3 regions of the Paenibacillus sp. 2KB_22 genome follow, and region 3 is predicted to be linked to each of the others. Evidence: riboswitches for the same ligand, from Rfam matches in the RefSeq annotation. Region 3 holds a riboswitch; each other region holds the start of a gene.
What was found. A riboswitch is a leader RNA that binds a small molecule or an ion and turns the genes downstream of it on or off. The one in region 3 is predicted to bind S-adenosylmethionine.
Positions count from the first base shown of each region.

Region 1: it holds a riboswitch for S-adenosylmethionine, as region 3 does, so the genes downstream of both, metA (homoserine O-acetyltransferase MetA) here and mmuP (S-methylmethionine permease) in region 3, are expected to answer to the same signal.
Region 2: it holds a riboswitch for S-adenosylmethionine, as region 3 does, so the genes downstream of both, AB4111_RS23580 (methionine ABC transporter ATP-binding protein) here and mmuP (S-methylmethionine permease) in region 3, are expected to answer to the same signal.

Region 1 covers NZ_JBFRHG010000001.1:1,770,409-1,775,571, forward strand. The annotation lists gene AB4111_RS07580 (trans-sulfuration enzyme family protein) at 1-189, opposite strand, end outside; gene AB4111_RS07585 (PLP-dependent transferase) at 186-1,373, opposite strand; gene metA (homoserine O-acetyltransferase MetA) at 1,398-2,315, opposite strand; SAM riboswitch class I at 2,551-2,674, opposite strand; gene corA (magnesium/cobalt transporter CorA) at 3,126-4,061, shown strand; gene AB4111_RS07600 (HRDC domain-containing protein) at 4,134-5,135, opposite strand.
Region 2 covers NZ_JBFRHG010000004.1:269,348-274,510, reverse strand. The annotation lists gene AB4111_RS23600 (DUF2515 family protein) at 1-310, opposite strand, end outside; gene AB4111_RS23595 (thioredoxin family protein) at 453-797, shown strand; gene AB4111_RS23590 (COX15/CtaA family protein) at 1,332-2,270, shown strand; gene AB4111_RS23585 (Cthe_2314 family HEPN domain-containing protein) at 2,464-3,180, shown strand; SAM riboswitch class I at 3,319-3,460, shown strand; gene AB4111_RS23580 (methionine ABC transporter ATP-binding protein) at 3,586-4,620, shown strand; gene AB4111_RS23575 (methionine ABC transporter permease) at 4,621-5,163, shown strand, end outside.
Region 3 covers NZ_JBFRHG010000007.1:183,461-188,623, forward strand. The annotation lists gene mmuM (homocysteine S-methyltransferase) at 1-824, opposite strand, end outside; gene mmuP (S-methylmethionine permease) at 802-2,214, opposite strand; SAM riboswitch class I at 2,306-2,408, opposite strand; gene AB4111_RS27340 (Ger(x)C family spore germination protein) at 2,479-3,681, opposite strand; gene AB4111_RS27345 (GerAB/ArcD/ProY family transporter) at 3,678-4,778, opposite strand; gene AB4111_RS27350 (spore germination protein) at 4,819-5,163, opposite strand, start outside.

The DNA.
Region 1 (5,163 bases), on a different contig from region 3:
ACGTGTCGGATTACCCGAACGACTGTAATCATGTTGAGGCGGATTGAAGATATCAAAATGATGGAAGGTAGAGGCTTGATAGATTGGTACACTGGAGGCTCCAGTTGTTTTGTCGATTTCATCACCAAAATGAAGCAATTTGGTATCAAATTTTAATTCAGAATTCTGCTTGTTGTTGGACTCACTCATGAGTGCACGCCTCCTTCGACTTCCTGTTGTGCAGCTGTCAGAGCATTGCCAAGATCTGCAATCAGATCATCTGCATGTTCAATGCCTACGGAGAACCGGAGCAGTCGGTCATCCACACCTACGGCATCACGAATTTCAAGCGGAATATCCGCATGCGTTTGTACCGCTGGGTAGGTCATGAGTGATTCCACTCCACCGAGACTTTCGGCAAAAGCAATCAGTTTGATATGACGTAGCAATGGTTCAACGTAACGTGCATCCTTCACTTTAAAAGAGAAGATACCTGTGTTACCGGTGGATTGTTTATTCTGCACCTCATACCCCGGATGATCGGACAGGCCTGGATGATACACTTCACCCACCGCTGGATGCTCAAGCAAGTATTTCGCAATGGTAAGCGCATTGTATTCATGACGCTCCATGCGAAGAGCCAGCGTTTTCATACCTTTCATCAACTGGTAAGAGTCACTTGGAGACAATACGGCTCCAATGGAATTATGCAGGAACGCCATCTCTGCAGATAATGCCTCACCCTTGGTTATAATTAGTCCGGCCAGCACATCATTGTGTCCGCCCAGATATTTGGTAGCGCTATGAATGATGATATCGGCACCCAGTTCAATCGGACGTTGGAAAAATGGAGTCAACAACGTGTTGTCAACAATGGTCAACAGGTTGTAACTTTTCGCCCAGGAAGCAACGGCTTCCACATCTGTGATCATCATCAGTGGATTGGTTGGTGTCTCAATGAATACAGCTTTGGTATTCGGCTGACGAACCTTCTCCAGTGCTGCAAGGTCATTCGTGTCCACATAACTTGCGGTTACACCGAAACGGGACAAGATGCGTTCAAGCAGACGATAGGTTCCGCCATACAGATCCAGCGATACAATCAGATGATCGCCTTGACCAAACATGGCAAAAATCGTTTGCAGGGCGGCCATACCCGAGCTACAGGCAAACCCTGCATCACCGGACTCCAGCGCTGCAGCCGCTTCTTCCAACACTTTACGGGTTGGATTAGTTGTACGAATATAATCAAACCCCGTGCTTTGTCCAAGCTTCGGGTGACGAAACGCAGTGGATTGATAGATCGGAAAGTTAATGGCGCCTGTTACCGGTTCATTGATGGATCCAATTTGTGCTAAGCGGCTTTCGATTTTCAACTTGTTGTTGTCTTCCATTGCTGCATCCTCCTGTAATCTCGATTAGATTTGCGGGCCAATATCGTAAGGTGTTTCTTGATACACATAGTAATTGAGCCAGTTAGAGAATAATAAGTTGGCATGAGCGCGCCAAGTGGCGGGTGGCACACGTGAAGGATCGTCATTCGGATAATAATGTCTAGGCAATGCGATATCCAACCCTTTAGCTGCATCCCGATCATACTCCCACTTTAATGAGAACGGGTCATACTCGGCATGTCCTGTGGCAAAAATTTGTTTGCCATCTTTGGTAGCAACCAGGAAGATACCCGCTTCCTCGGATTCAGCCAAAATCTCTAAATTCTCATTCTTTTCAATATCTTCGCGTCTCACTTCCGTATGACGGGAATGTGGAACGTTGAATACTTCATCGAATCCACGCAACAACGGAACATGTGGTTTATTGATGGTATGTGGGAAAACGCCGAAACACTTTTCATCAAGTGCAACCTTGGGTACGTTAAAATGATGGTATAAACCTGCCTGGGAAGCCCAACATATGTGGAGGGTTGAAGTCACATTGGTTTTGGTCCATTCGAAGATCTCCTGGATTTCATTCCAATAGTTCACGTCTTCGAAATCCATCTGTTCCACCGGGGCACCCGTAATAATCATGCCATCGAAACGGCGGTGCTCAATTTCATCGAAGGTTTTATAGAACAGATCCAAATACTCCTGCGACGTATTCTTCGACGTATGGGATTTGGGATGTACGAGAACAACATCCACCTGAATAGGCGTGTTTCCCACCAGACGAAGCAATTGTGTTTCGGTCGTTTCCTTTGTGGGCATCAGGTTTAATATAGCGATACGGAGTGGACGAATATCCTGCTGGTATGCAGAAGTTTCATCCATGACGAAGATATTCTCTCCTTCAAGTACTTCTTTTGCTGGTAGAGTATCCGGAATTTTGATTGGCATGGTAAGTCTAACTCCTCCTTGTGCATAGATAGATGCAGCCGCCACTGGCTTGATGTCTTCACATCAATACAGTGATTGACTGCCTTGAGCTTGTAAAAACATTGAATTGCTCTTTCATCCAACGTTACAAACAACCTCAAGTTCCTTAGCGAAAATCACTGCTGAGAAGTCGGGGCATATGACAAAGACCTTCCTCGGATTTCGAGAAAGGTCATATGTAAATAGATATGCGCCTCTCTCATCTCTCAGTTACAACAGTGCCACTTGACACTTGGTCGCTGCAAGAATTAGCACCGTGCGGTATACCGCCGGTTGCCGGGTTTCATCGGGCCAGTCCCTCCACCTACTCTTGATAAGATTTCGCTGTATTAGATTGTAATTTAATATGGTTCACCGTCTACTTTATTACATTAATGCCCTCACGTCAAGTTGCAGTTCTCTGTCTGCGGTCCAAATCGGAACCGTTCATCATCCGTTGTCATACACTGCCTCAGGGCGCGAAATAGACACATTTTTGCGCTTGAAAGCACCTTGTACCAGCGGTATACTAAACAAGGTGTTATAAACCCTTATGTGAGAGGTGACATATTAAATGGATGGCGACCCGAGGCCTGACTGGCAGCCGAATTCCGATAAACTGCATAGAGAATTGACATCAGCATGCCGGCAGCGGGACGTGACTTCCGTTTGATTATATAGTGAACGCAGCCCTGATCTCCAGGCTCCGCTGCCGACCGGCTGATTTGTTCTTTTTGCGCCCATAATGATAATATCCGCCAAGTTGGCGGGTGCAGAAGGAGTAGATTAACGATGAAAATCCGGTTGGTAAACAACGGTGTATTTATTCCGGTGGACGATATTCAGCAGGCGCTGACTCCACCAGCGGAAGGATTCTACTGGATCGATGCAGATGTAGACGATTTGGCGGTACTTCAGCCGCTGTTCTTGATGCATGATCTGGCTGTGGAAGACTGTCTTAGTGACGAAGAACAACGTCCGAAGATTGAAATTTATGAGAACCATTATTTTATTGTGATTAATAGCATCCGTTTCGATGATGAAGAGATATTTCTGCGTGCGGTGAACTTGTTCCTCGGCAGACATTTCATTATTAGTGTTACGAAGCAAAAGGTCAGCGAATTGCGTACACTGAAACCAATCCTGTGGGAACAGGAAATCAGTACACCGGATCGTCTGTTGTATTTGCTCGTTGACTTGATTGTTGATAATTATTTCACCGTAGGTGACCGAATTGAAGCACGGATCGAGAAGCTTGAGGAAGACATTCTGATGCACACCAAAAAGTCACATCTGAATGAAATCATCGGGCTGCGCAGTGAGATTCTGTGGCTGAAAAAAGTCCTTGGACCTCAGAAAGAGGTCATCAACACCCTGAACAAAAAAGATCTGCGTCTCATCGATGATCAACTGCAAAAGTATTTCAGTGACATCTATGAGAATGCCGTAAAAATATCGGAAACCTTTGAGACTTATCGCGACCTGATGGGCAACTTGCGAGAAGCCTACCAATCCAGTATAGCAAACCGGGCGAATGAGATCATGCGTGTATTTACCGCCATTACCACGGTCTTCATGCCGCTGACGGTTATTACCGGTATATACGGCATGAACTTTACGAATATGCCTGAGCTTAACTGGAAATACAGCTATTTTGTTGTGATTGGCCTGATGGTTACACTGGGCCTGAGCATGTTCTTCATTTTCCGCAAAAAAGACTGGGTATGAACTCGTATGAAATAACAAAGACGACGCGCTCCTCTTGGAGAAACGCCTCGTCTTTTTTTTCATTTCCGAAGCTTAACCAACTTGCTTCTCTGTCTCTGCGTGCCGACGAAAGCGGATCCGAATCATGCGCAGTCTTTCATAGACCTGCTCCAGACTTCCTCCGTCGGGCTTCTCTCCTCCATACACCTTATGTAATACTGGCTTCAGAAACGTATCTCCCAGCTCCTCATAAGCACTCCATACAGCCTCTTGTTCGTTCTCTGGCATCACTGCAAGCTCCACATCAAGAAGGCAATCGGTGTCATAACCTTCGTGATCCAGTGCCTCCAACAGCTCAATTAACTCGCGTCGGGATAATCCGGATCGATTAACAATTTCCTCTAACGTATACCCTTCCTTCATGCCTTCAAGCACCTGCTTGCGCGTGGTGAACTTATCAAGTTCCTGTTTGTACTTCTGCTCTCTCTGCTTGTATAACCAGCTCTCATACTCTTCTTCCTTCAGTGCCGTGTATACCCAGTCCAGCGGAAATGTCGTTGAACGCTCCAACCCGTTCGTAATCTCCATCCATTCCGCACCATAGTCAGTCGCTTTGCTCTCCCCTACGCCAGGCAGTTGCATCAGTTCATCCATCGATTGCGGAACAAAGGCACTGATCAAACGCAGCAGACGATTCGTTGCAATAAAATACGGTGCCTTCCGGTCAGATACGGCTCTCTTCCTACGCCATGTGCAGAGATCCGTATATAACTGTTCATTGCCGTATAGCTCACTGTAACAATGGAGCCGCTGTCCACCATAACTCCGTGACTTCAGATCATCATTCTCATGAAATAACCCCTGCAACTGCGGTCGGTACCCCTCACTCATCTGTATGGCAAGCTGATGACGGTAAATATGAAGCAGCTCCTCCCAAGAAGCCCCTTCATACCAGATGCTGTCCTCACGCTCTCCTTCCTCGTAGCGACTCCATCCCAACTGCCAGCTATCTTCCTCTTCCCCAATCCATAGCTGTGCATACTCTGCATTCTGATCTGACATTCTGGACAATCTGTTCATGAAAATGACTTCCATTTTCCGTTCCCTCCCTTTAACATTTCAG
Region 2 (5,163 bases), on a different contig from region 3:
GGGTCAGTGTCTTAATCTCTTCCAGGATGATGCAATCTTCTTCGCAGACGAGTGCGCTTTGGACCTGGTCCGTACGTGCAAAAGGCTTGCTGCTGGCAGGTAACAGACGCTCCACCTCAGACTGTAGGGCAGCTGCCGTATCGGTATCCCACTCGATGTCACGCAATGGGTGACGAAGCTGTGCTGAGGCTTGCCATGCAGCCTGTTTGCCACGCCAGATTTCCCGGGCAGCACCCGGAATGGAACGGACAATCTGCAAGAGGGACCCGTGATGCTGTTCGCTGGAAGAATCGGTTCTGGTGGAAGTCATGACGTGACATCCTTTCATGATGTTCTGGGTTTAAATTCACAGACCATGTGGTTTATTCTAAGTATGCGCTGATTATTTGACTTCCACTCGCCAATTTGCTTCACTTAGGGTAAGACAAGGTACAGAAAGGGAGATGAACTGAATGGAACAGATTACTTCCAAACCGGCTTTTGATGTAGCCATCCAATCCCCACGTTTGACGATTGCCGTATTCAAGGCAGACTGGTGTGGTGACTGCAAATACATCGATCCGTTTATGCCTGAGGTTGAAGAGAAATATGTACGTGAACTGACTTTAATTGAGGTCGATGTGGATCAGGTTGGAACGGTTAGTGAAGAGCAGAATATTCTTGGCATTCCGAGTTTTGTGGCGTATACAGATGGGCGCGAACTCGTACGGTACGTGAACAAGCTGCGCAAGTCGAGAGAAGAGATTGAGCAGTTCCTGGATCGCGCAGTTGAAGTGTACAACACGATCCATAAATGATGTTATATAAGTTCAACGAATGAATATTTACACAGACACTCCGATGACAGAATAACCTTCTGATCACTGTTATCCCCAGATTTCTTTGATCCTATTATAAAGGGGAAATCCGGGGATAAAGGCGAAGCATATGCTTCCGATGCAGCTTTCTTTCAGAAAGCTTTTAGCTTCGCTTCTTCAGGCTATTTCTGTCCTCTCCGTTATTGTGTAAATGTTTCATTGAACCTATATAAAAGTATGACAGGTTCATGTTGTAAAAGGGTATAATAAAAAGAACGCCATTTCTCTTGAAATAGGGAAATGGCGTTTGTGTGTTCTGAACTCTGTTTAAGACACCATTCAACTGGCTATCCCCCAATACCCCAATGACCTACGGGTCATTTTTTCACCAGACGTTAACATTTTGTCACAAAGCGCGACGTCAATGAACATTTTATCCGGTATAATGAATTTAGTTGTGAAATAAGTGTCAAAGTACCGAAACAAGCGAAGGATATTCTTCGCCATCTTAAACCAACAGCGGGTGAGAAAAATTTGAAACACTTAACTTTGTTTAAATGGTTAACCGTATTAACCTGTCTTGTCATGTTTCTGGCCACTTTTGGTGGAGGCATCGTAACCAAAACGGAATCGGGCCTTGGCTGCGGAACGGAATGGCCTCTATGTAACGGAAAACTCGTTCCGGCACATACTGTGGCTTCACTTATTGAATATTCCCATCGCGCTGTAAGCGCACTGGCTGGATTGTTGTCCATTGCCTCGTTTGTTGCTTTTCTGCTGTTCGGCAAGTCACGCCGTGACCTGCAATTGTTTTCTTTCTTAACCCTGGTATTTGTTATCGTCCAGGGAATCATGGGGGCTTTTGCCGTCGTCTTCTCCCAATCTTCAGCAGTCATGGCACTGCATTTCGGCTTTGCACTGATTGCTTTTGCCAGTTCCCTAATGATGGCGCTGGGCATAAGGCAGGAGGCAAAAGATGGCGGATTGGAGCGTCTGAATAAATACCCTCGGGTGAGCAAAAAATTCAGGAATCTGGTCTGGTTCTCCACCATTTACACATATCTCGTGGTATACACGGGTGCATTTGTGAGCCACACGAATTCTGCTGGCGGATGTTCCGGATTTCCGCTCTGTAACGGGCAGATTATTCCTGAGCTTTCGGGTGGGGTAGCGGTTGCTTTTGCTCATCGTGCAGCAGCAGCATCGCTCGTCATTGTTATTGCAATTCTGGGTCACTTCGCTTACCGTAATCATCCGGACAACAAGGAAATGCGTACCCTTGGCGTGGTATCCGTTGTTCTCATCCTGATGCAAGTAGTTATTGGTATTTTCATGATGGTGACAATGAACCGTCCGGAAGTATACATGTTCGTAGCTCTTGCTCATATGCTGGATATCGCCATATTGTTCGGAGTTTTAACGTATATGAGTTTCCTGGTGTACAAGCTGCATCGACCGGTTAATCGGTTCTAGATACAGATACAGTTCTCTTGAAAGTACTCGGCCTAATATGAAAGTCCACCATCCAGTGATGTACATCATTGGACAGGTGGACTTTGTTTGATGTCAGGGGGATCAGGGCAACCTATGGCAAGCAGCAATTACACGGAATGGATGAAGTGTTACGGTGATGAATTCTTGTTGAATTGGAAAGAGGAGGTTATATATGCTGCGAACGTTGCTGGGGGAAAAACCGCGTATAAACGAAGGTAAATTGAAGGAAGCGATGGACTCAATGGCGCCTACACTTGAGCTATTTCAGCGACAAATGCATGTGGACCACGATCCTACGCATGACTATCGGAAACTGTATGTGTGGACCCAGGGACTCATCTCCTCATTGGATGAACTGGAGCAAAGCTGCTTCGCTGCTTCTCATTTTCGCAAAAAAGTCGTTGCAGGCTCAACGGACGACATGACGCCGACTGAAAAAGCCGAGTATGCCCGATATGTGTATTTCTACAAAGATGGCTTCATTCGCTGCTTTGCCATTCTGGATAAAGTCGGCACCGTATTAAATGAAATATTCCAGCTGAATACTTCAAATACAAAAGCGCATTTTTCTTATTTTACGGTATTAAGGCAGTTCGATTATGCGAGGGAGCATCATGATCTTGCGTTGCAATTAATTCAGATCAAGGACTCATATAGGGAGCCGATGAGTAAGCTGCGCAAACGACGTAATATGGAAATTCACTACATGAACTCAGAAATGCACGATGACTTGTGGCAGTTACACCAGACCTTGCAAGGTAAAGTAAAGTTGGAGGATCTGAATCAGCATGTGCAGGAAATGCGTCAGGGCGTGGATATGGTCTGTGAAACGTTAACAGCCTCTTATCGTTATATCAATAAAATATGGCAAAGAAATAATTCCCTTTGACAAATCGGAATACTTGGAATATACTGAGTTTCAATTAGAGTGTTACAATGACGAAGAATGAACTGATATTTCTCAAAAGTTACATTCACATTATAAAGCATGAACTACATGAACTTATAAAATCCTACAACAACATATTTCTTATCGAGAGCGGCGGAGGGACAGGCCCGATGAAGCCCGGCAACCGATTTGTAATGACATGATACATGTATCATTCGTTATAGATGTTAGGTGCTAATTCCTACAAAATGGTGCAAGGCACGATTTTGGCAGATGAGAAGGTATATTCTTTCACGTGAAGAGCCCTCTTTGTTTCTGCAAAGGGCTCTTTTTTGTACTTTAAGGGGAGTTTTCCTTTAGATCGGGTAAAGATACATGTAGGTGGTTGGAAAGGGGCAAGTGCGATTGATTGAATTAAAAGGTTTAACGAAAACGTACGGCAAAGGCAAAAAGTCTACAACAGCGTTATCCGAGCTGAATTTGAACATCCAAAAGGGTGAAATCTACGGCGTGATTGGCCATTCCGGAGCGGGTAAAAGTACACTGATTCGCTGTATTAATTTGCTGGAGCGGCCTACGGAGGGTGAAGTATGGGTTGACGGGATCAATCTGACTGAACTGAGCAAAACCGAATTGCAGCAACAGAGACGCAAGATCGGAATGATTTTTCAACACTTTAATCTGTTATCTTCGGCAACGGTATATGATAATGTGGCTTTTCCACTAAAGCTTGTGAATACACCCAAGGATGCCATCGATCGCAAAGTGAAGGAAATGCTCAATCTCGTTGGTCTGGAGAACCATAGCAACAAATATCCAGCTCAATTATCAGGTGGACAGAAACAACGTGTGGGGATTGCGAGAGCACTTGCGAGTGATCCGAATGTACTTCTCTGTGATGAGGCTACTTCAGCACTTGATCCGCAGACGACAAATTCAATTCTGAAGTTATTGCTCGACATTAACGAAAAGTACAACCTTACGATTGTGCTGATTACACATGAGATGCATGTCATTCAGAACATCTGTGACAAGGTAGCTGTCATTCATCAAGGCGGCATTGTGGAACAGGGACCTGTAACAGAAGTGTTCCTGAAGCCGCAACATGCGATTACGCGGGACTTCATGATGCGTGACCATGAAGCTGGACTGGCTCTGGAAGAGACCGCTCTGGCGAATGCAGGCGTTGAACTGCAGACAGGGGTTGCTTCCAAACTTGTGAAGATATCCTTTCTGGGGAACAAAACGTATGAAGCGATTTTATCCAGAACGGTTCGCAAGACGGGTGTGGATTTTGCCATCCTGCAAGGAACGATCTCTACGATTAAACAGGTTCCTTATGGACAACTGACCGTTCGGTTCGAAGGTGATTCCTATGCGATTGATCGGACGATATCCGAATTAACCGCTGAGGGACTTGATGTGGAGGTGCTACGTTAGATGGATTTTTCAACCGTACGTTGGGAAGAGGTTGGTAAAGCTTCCATAGAGACACTGCAAATTTTGGGTGTATCAGGCCTGTTCACCGTTATCTTGGGTTTACCACTCGGAGTTCTGCTGTTCATGACAGCCCGATCTGCTTCAATTAAGTCACGGACAGTCTACACTATACTATCTCTGGTTGTTAATATTTTACGCTCGGTACCATTTATCATATTGATTGTTGCTCTTATTCCATTCACTCGTATACTTGTCGGTACAGCTACGGGGGTTCTCGGCGTAATACCTCCTTTGGTTATTTCAGCAGCTCCTTACTTTGCTCGATTGGTGGAGACGACGTTGCGAGAAGTTGACCGGGGGGTAATTGAAGCGGCGCAGTCGATGGGGGCATCCACCGGACAGATTGTAAGACGGGTGTTGCTGCCTGAGGCGTTACCTGGTCTGCTTGCCGGAATTACGATCACTATTGTTACGCTTGTCTCCTATACGGCCATGGCGGGCATGGTTGGTGGTGGAGGACTGGGAACACTGGCTATTAACTAC
Region 3 (5,163 bases):
CTCACTGCTTCCGTCACCACTTCCATGGGAGCACAGTTCAGGCCAATCGCAGCAATCTGCGGCTCGGAACCAAACAATTGTGCACATGTCTCAATCGGCGTGCCCTCACTGATTGCCGTCCCATCTTTCAAGGAGAAAGATAGCCAGGCATACGCATGAGGAAACTCCTTCAGCAAATCAACCAGCACCTGTGCTTCCTGCAAGGATGGAATGGTCTCAAAAGCCAGAATATCAGCACCCGCTTCAAGCAACGCGGCCATCCGCGGACGATGGAATGCAGCCAATGTCTCATCTGACACACCGTAGTGACCGATGTATTCCGATCCATCAGCTAGATAAGCGCCGTAGGGTCCAACGGATGCAGCAACCATCGGTCGTGGCCGGGCCAAGCCCCCTGTCTCTAGGACATCAGACGTTTGTTGTGCCGTTCCGATGACCAGATTGCCCTCCAGTTTGACTTCCGTGTTTTCTACTCCGCCTCCCTGCACTTCTGCCCATACGTTATCTCTCGCCTGTGCAGCCAGCTCCACCGTCTTGCGAATCAGGTCCAACGCTTCTTGCTCACCGATTCCTCTCTTGCGGAAGCCATCCACCGTGGCTTGATAACTGGATGTAATCGCACAGTCGGCTCCTGCCCGGAAATAATCCGCATGGACCTGAACAATAACATCCGGATTCTCAAGCAACACACGAGCCGACCATAATGGATCATCCAGATCACATCCATGCTGTTCGAGTTCTGTTGCCAGCGCTCCATCCAGAATCATGACCGGATGTTCACGCAGGATCTGTTCTATGGGGTTAGTCTGTTGTGTTTGCGTCATATACTTGTCCTCTTTTCTTATTCACACGTTCTGTCAGGTAATAAGCTGCGTAACATACTGCGATAAACGGAACCCCACAATACAGCGCAATTCGCTGTGTTGGGTCGAAGGCAATACCTATGCATGAAGCCAGGCATAATATAAATGAAACAATCGGTACCACCGGATACAGTGGTGTGCGGTAGACCAGATTTTTGACCGCGTGTCCTTCCCGGATATACTGTCTGCGGAACATGAACTGGGAAGCACTGATGCTCATCCATACGGCAACGACAGCCAGACCTGAGATGGAGACCAGAGTAATATATACTGTACCTGGGGCAATGATGCTGGACAGCAAAGCCAGTGCACCCCCCACCATACTGATCAGAAGTGCATTCAGCGGTACCCCGCGCTTGGTCAGTTTGGCAAACCAAGGGGAGATCGTCTTTTTATCTGCCAGAGACCAGAGCATTCGTGACGAAGCATACAGACCTGAATTCGCAGCAGAGAGAATCGCCGTCAGAATAACAAAGTTCATAATGTCTGCTGCATAGGGTACACCCACCCGCTCCATTACCGCTACAAACGGACTTTCCAGTACACTGGCATCCGACATGGGCAGCAAAGCCGACAAGATAATAATCGTTCCGATGAAAAAAATAACCAACCGCCACAGCGTGGTATGAATAGCTTTGGGAATCGTCTTTTCCGGATTCTCCGTTTCTCCAGCGGCAATACCGATTAACTCGGTGCCTGAGAATGCAAAGTTAACAGCAAGCATGGTCATCAATATCGCTGTAGCCCCATGAGGGAACCACCCGGATGCTGTAATATTGGAAAGGAATGGAGTCGGTTCAGAATCCGCCATGGGGATGAACCCAAACATAGCTGCACCACCGATAATAATGAAGACTACGATGGTAACTACTTTCACAGATGAGAACCAGAACTCAGATTCTGCGAATAATTTTACCGTTAAAGCATTGAACAAAAAGATCATCAGTGCAAAAAGCGCGCTCCATATCCATACGTTTACCGATGGGAACCAGCGCTGCATCAACAGACCGGCGGCTGTGAATTCGGAGCCAAGCGCAACAGTCCAGGTTAACCAGTACAACCAAGCCACCGTGTAACCTGTTGCTGGTCCGATATATTTAGCTGCATAACTATGAAATGCTCCCGTCTCCGGCATATGAACAGACAGTTCACCAAGACAGAGCATGACCAAATATACTACGATGGCTCCAATCAGGTAGGAAAGAATAGTTCCCAGTGGTCCCGCCTGCTGAATCGTGTAACCCGAGCTCAGGAATAATCCCGTTCCAATGACTCCACCCAGAGAGAGCATGACCACATGCCGTGCCTGCATTTTCCGCTGAAAATGCCCTTTGTCGTTGTTGTTCTCCATACCTGCTGCTCCCTACTTCTTCATCCAGAAAAAACAAAAAAGACCCACTCTTCCTAAAGAGTGCGCCGTTACTGACAAATAAAAACAAACGCTCCTATCTATCAGGCTGTTCACCCGCTGGAATTAGCACAGTATCCTTCAGATCTGTTGCTGAGGTTTCTAAGGGCCAGTCCCTCCACCTCTCTGGATAAGAAAATGATTTTTTATAAATATAGCGATCTATCATGAATGTGTCAACATTTAAATCATAAATGGCACATCTCGCTATTCTGTAGAAGACCCTGGATTGGTGATGGTGGTCTTAACCTCATACGTGATCGGCACGGTGCTAAAAATTTTATCCCAATCATCTTTGACTTTCTTCCATGTTTTTGGATGTTTAATACGCAAGCTATCCCGAAATTCCCCTACATCGACTTTATAGGTATGCTGAAGTTTGGACAATACCTGACGAATCTGTTGTTCGGCCAGCTCAGCAAAATCCTTTTCCAATTCTCTGAGATATTCACCTTTCTCCTCTTCCTCGGGAGCGCGCCAATCCTCCATCAGCCAGCCTTCCGATTCAGTCTTCACATGAAATGAAATATCATTGCCAACCACCTTCGGAATAATTTTCACTTTTTTCTTCTTGATTTCATATACGACGGTGAATCCTTGCTTGTTATGTGTTTTTAAGACACCTCCTTTTTTTTTGGAATTGAGCCATGACAGACCTTCTAGATCTGTTTGACTAAGTTCTCCAATGAATTTGGTTGTTTTTCCATCAAAGATGCTGCCCCCAGAGAACTTGTCCTCTCCATGGGAATACAACACATTCTGAAGCAGAAAGCTGGTACCGGACTGCATTTGAGCGTCTAATTTAGACAGTAATACAGGATCCAAAATTTTGTTGGACAAATACGAATTGTTCGTAATTCCTGTGAGATAAAATGCCGGAATCCGAGACGGGTCCTGTGAAGTCAACACATCTAATGCACGATGATGACTGATCAGCACCAGGCAGTTCGGTCGAATATCATTATCCCGTAGTACAAAATCAAGTAATTGATTCAAACCATATTTTTTGGCAATATCCTTGGAGACGACGATAACTTTCAGATGATGTCCAATGAGGGGCCGATCCCGCCTTAACGCAAACTGACGGAAGATTTGCAACATGGAATCTCCACTGAGCTGTTCATTGGAGTAGGATGTTTTACCGGAAGAAGGCGAACCGGATTGTTGGCTCGATTGACTATTGGTGATGCCTGGAGCAATCTGCACCGTAGCGGTCACATAGTTCTTCTTAGGATATGTTCCTCCCTGTTCAGCGATGTCTTTTTCAAATGCTGTCTCTTTACCGACATCAATTCCAAGACCGACATAGAGACTTAGATCCTCTATTTCCCGACTGCTCCAGCATCCGGATATCAATAACAGAATGCACAAGGCAGAAGCTACACGTAAGAGCATACGAAATGGTGTCATGCATGCTTGCCTCCTTTTTTGCGAATCAGACTTAACAACAGTAGGACCAGAGGTAAAATGGCGAATAGAATCACGGATACATTGCCGAGCATATCCCCAAGTTTAAAGGTATCATCCACCGTTTTAGGCATCATTGCTGTCACATAAATGAACGGAAGCAGACCATACATAATGCCCTTGATTTTTTTGGAACGGAACAAATCACGAATGCCCACCGACGCGCAATAATGTGTAATCGCTGTAGTCGAAAAGATTTGCATAATCCAGATGACCAACAATAAGGATTCGAACCGTTCAAATATCAAACCTTGTATCTCGAAGCTTCTTACCAAATCCAGCGTTGGCCAAGTCCGTGTTTTGATTCCATCAAGGGATAGGCTACCTACAACCATAACAACAGTAATCAAATAGATTGCGGTCGTTATGAATATCCCCCAACTCATTGCCATATTGCTCTTCTTTGGATTTTTCATATAAGCAGTCATGATTAGCATCACCTCATACCCCGTATATGACAATAGAGAAGGCTTCAGTCCTTTGAAAACGGGCATAAGCCCCTCCCCGAGCACCGGTCTTAGATTCCCAATCTCAAATAGCTGATTACTCAGCAGAATTTCAATCACAAAGATAATGATTGTAATCGGCAGAATAATCTCGAACACACGTACAATGACACCAAGCCCACCTGAGATCATATATATACCGATCCACATGAAGACCATAATAATCGCCCATGTGGGGGTGCGTTCAAGCAGATACATCCCTGTTACTTCAGCCATGACTCTAATTTCGAATGCGGCAATCACCATAAAGTACATAATCATGGCAAATCCCAATATGTAAGCAATCCAGCTCCCCGTAATTTCACGGGTGAACTGGAATACCGTTTTCCCTGGAAATCTGCGACATAAGGTTACCAGTACAATTCCGACACCTGCAATAATCAGTCCCGACAGAATAATGGATATCCAGACATCCGGTGTTCCGACAGCCTTACTGGTCGTTCGAGGTAACGTCAAGATCCCGGCACCAAGCATGTAATTGACAATAATGACAACGGCCTGTGTCGTGGTTATCTTTTGTGGGGAGCCATTCACTTCATTTCACCTCCAGACCTCTTGTCCATAAGAATTCAAATTATTCTTTTCGATCCTTGTCGATTGGTTTATTCATATCGGGACGCATTCTCATCATGTTTAACGGAGCACGTATAACGAAATCCTTCCAGTCATTCATATGATAAGGAACCGCTGGTGCAACATAAGGTACGCCGAAACTGGAGAGTCGTGCCAGATGCGTGCATACAAGCAGAAAAAACATAACCACACCATAAAGACCAAGAATAGCTGCACTAAACATCGCGGCAAATCGTAGAATTCGCAGCGTTAACCCTGCACTATAGACAGGAATCGTAAAGGAAGAGATCGCTGTAACCGCAACGACAATAACCAGGAATTGGCTTATGATTCCTGCTTGTACTGC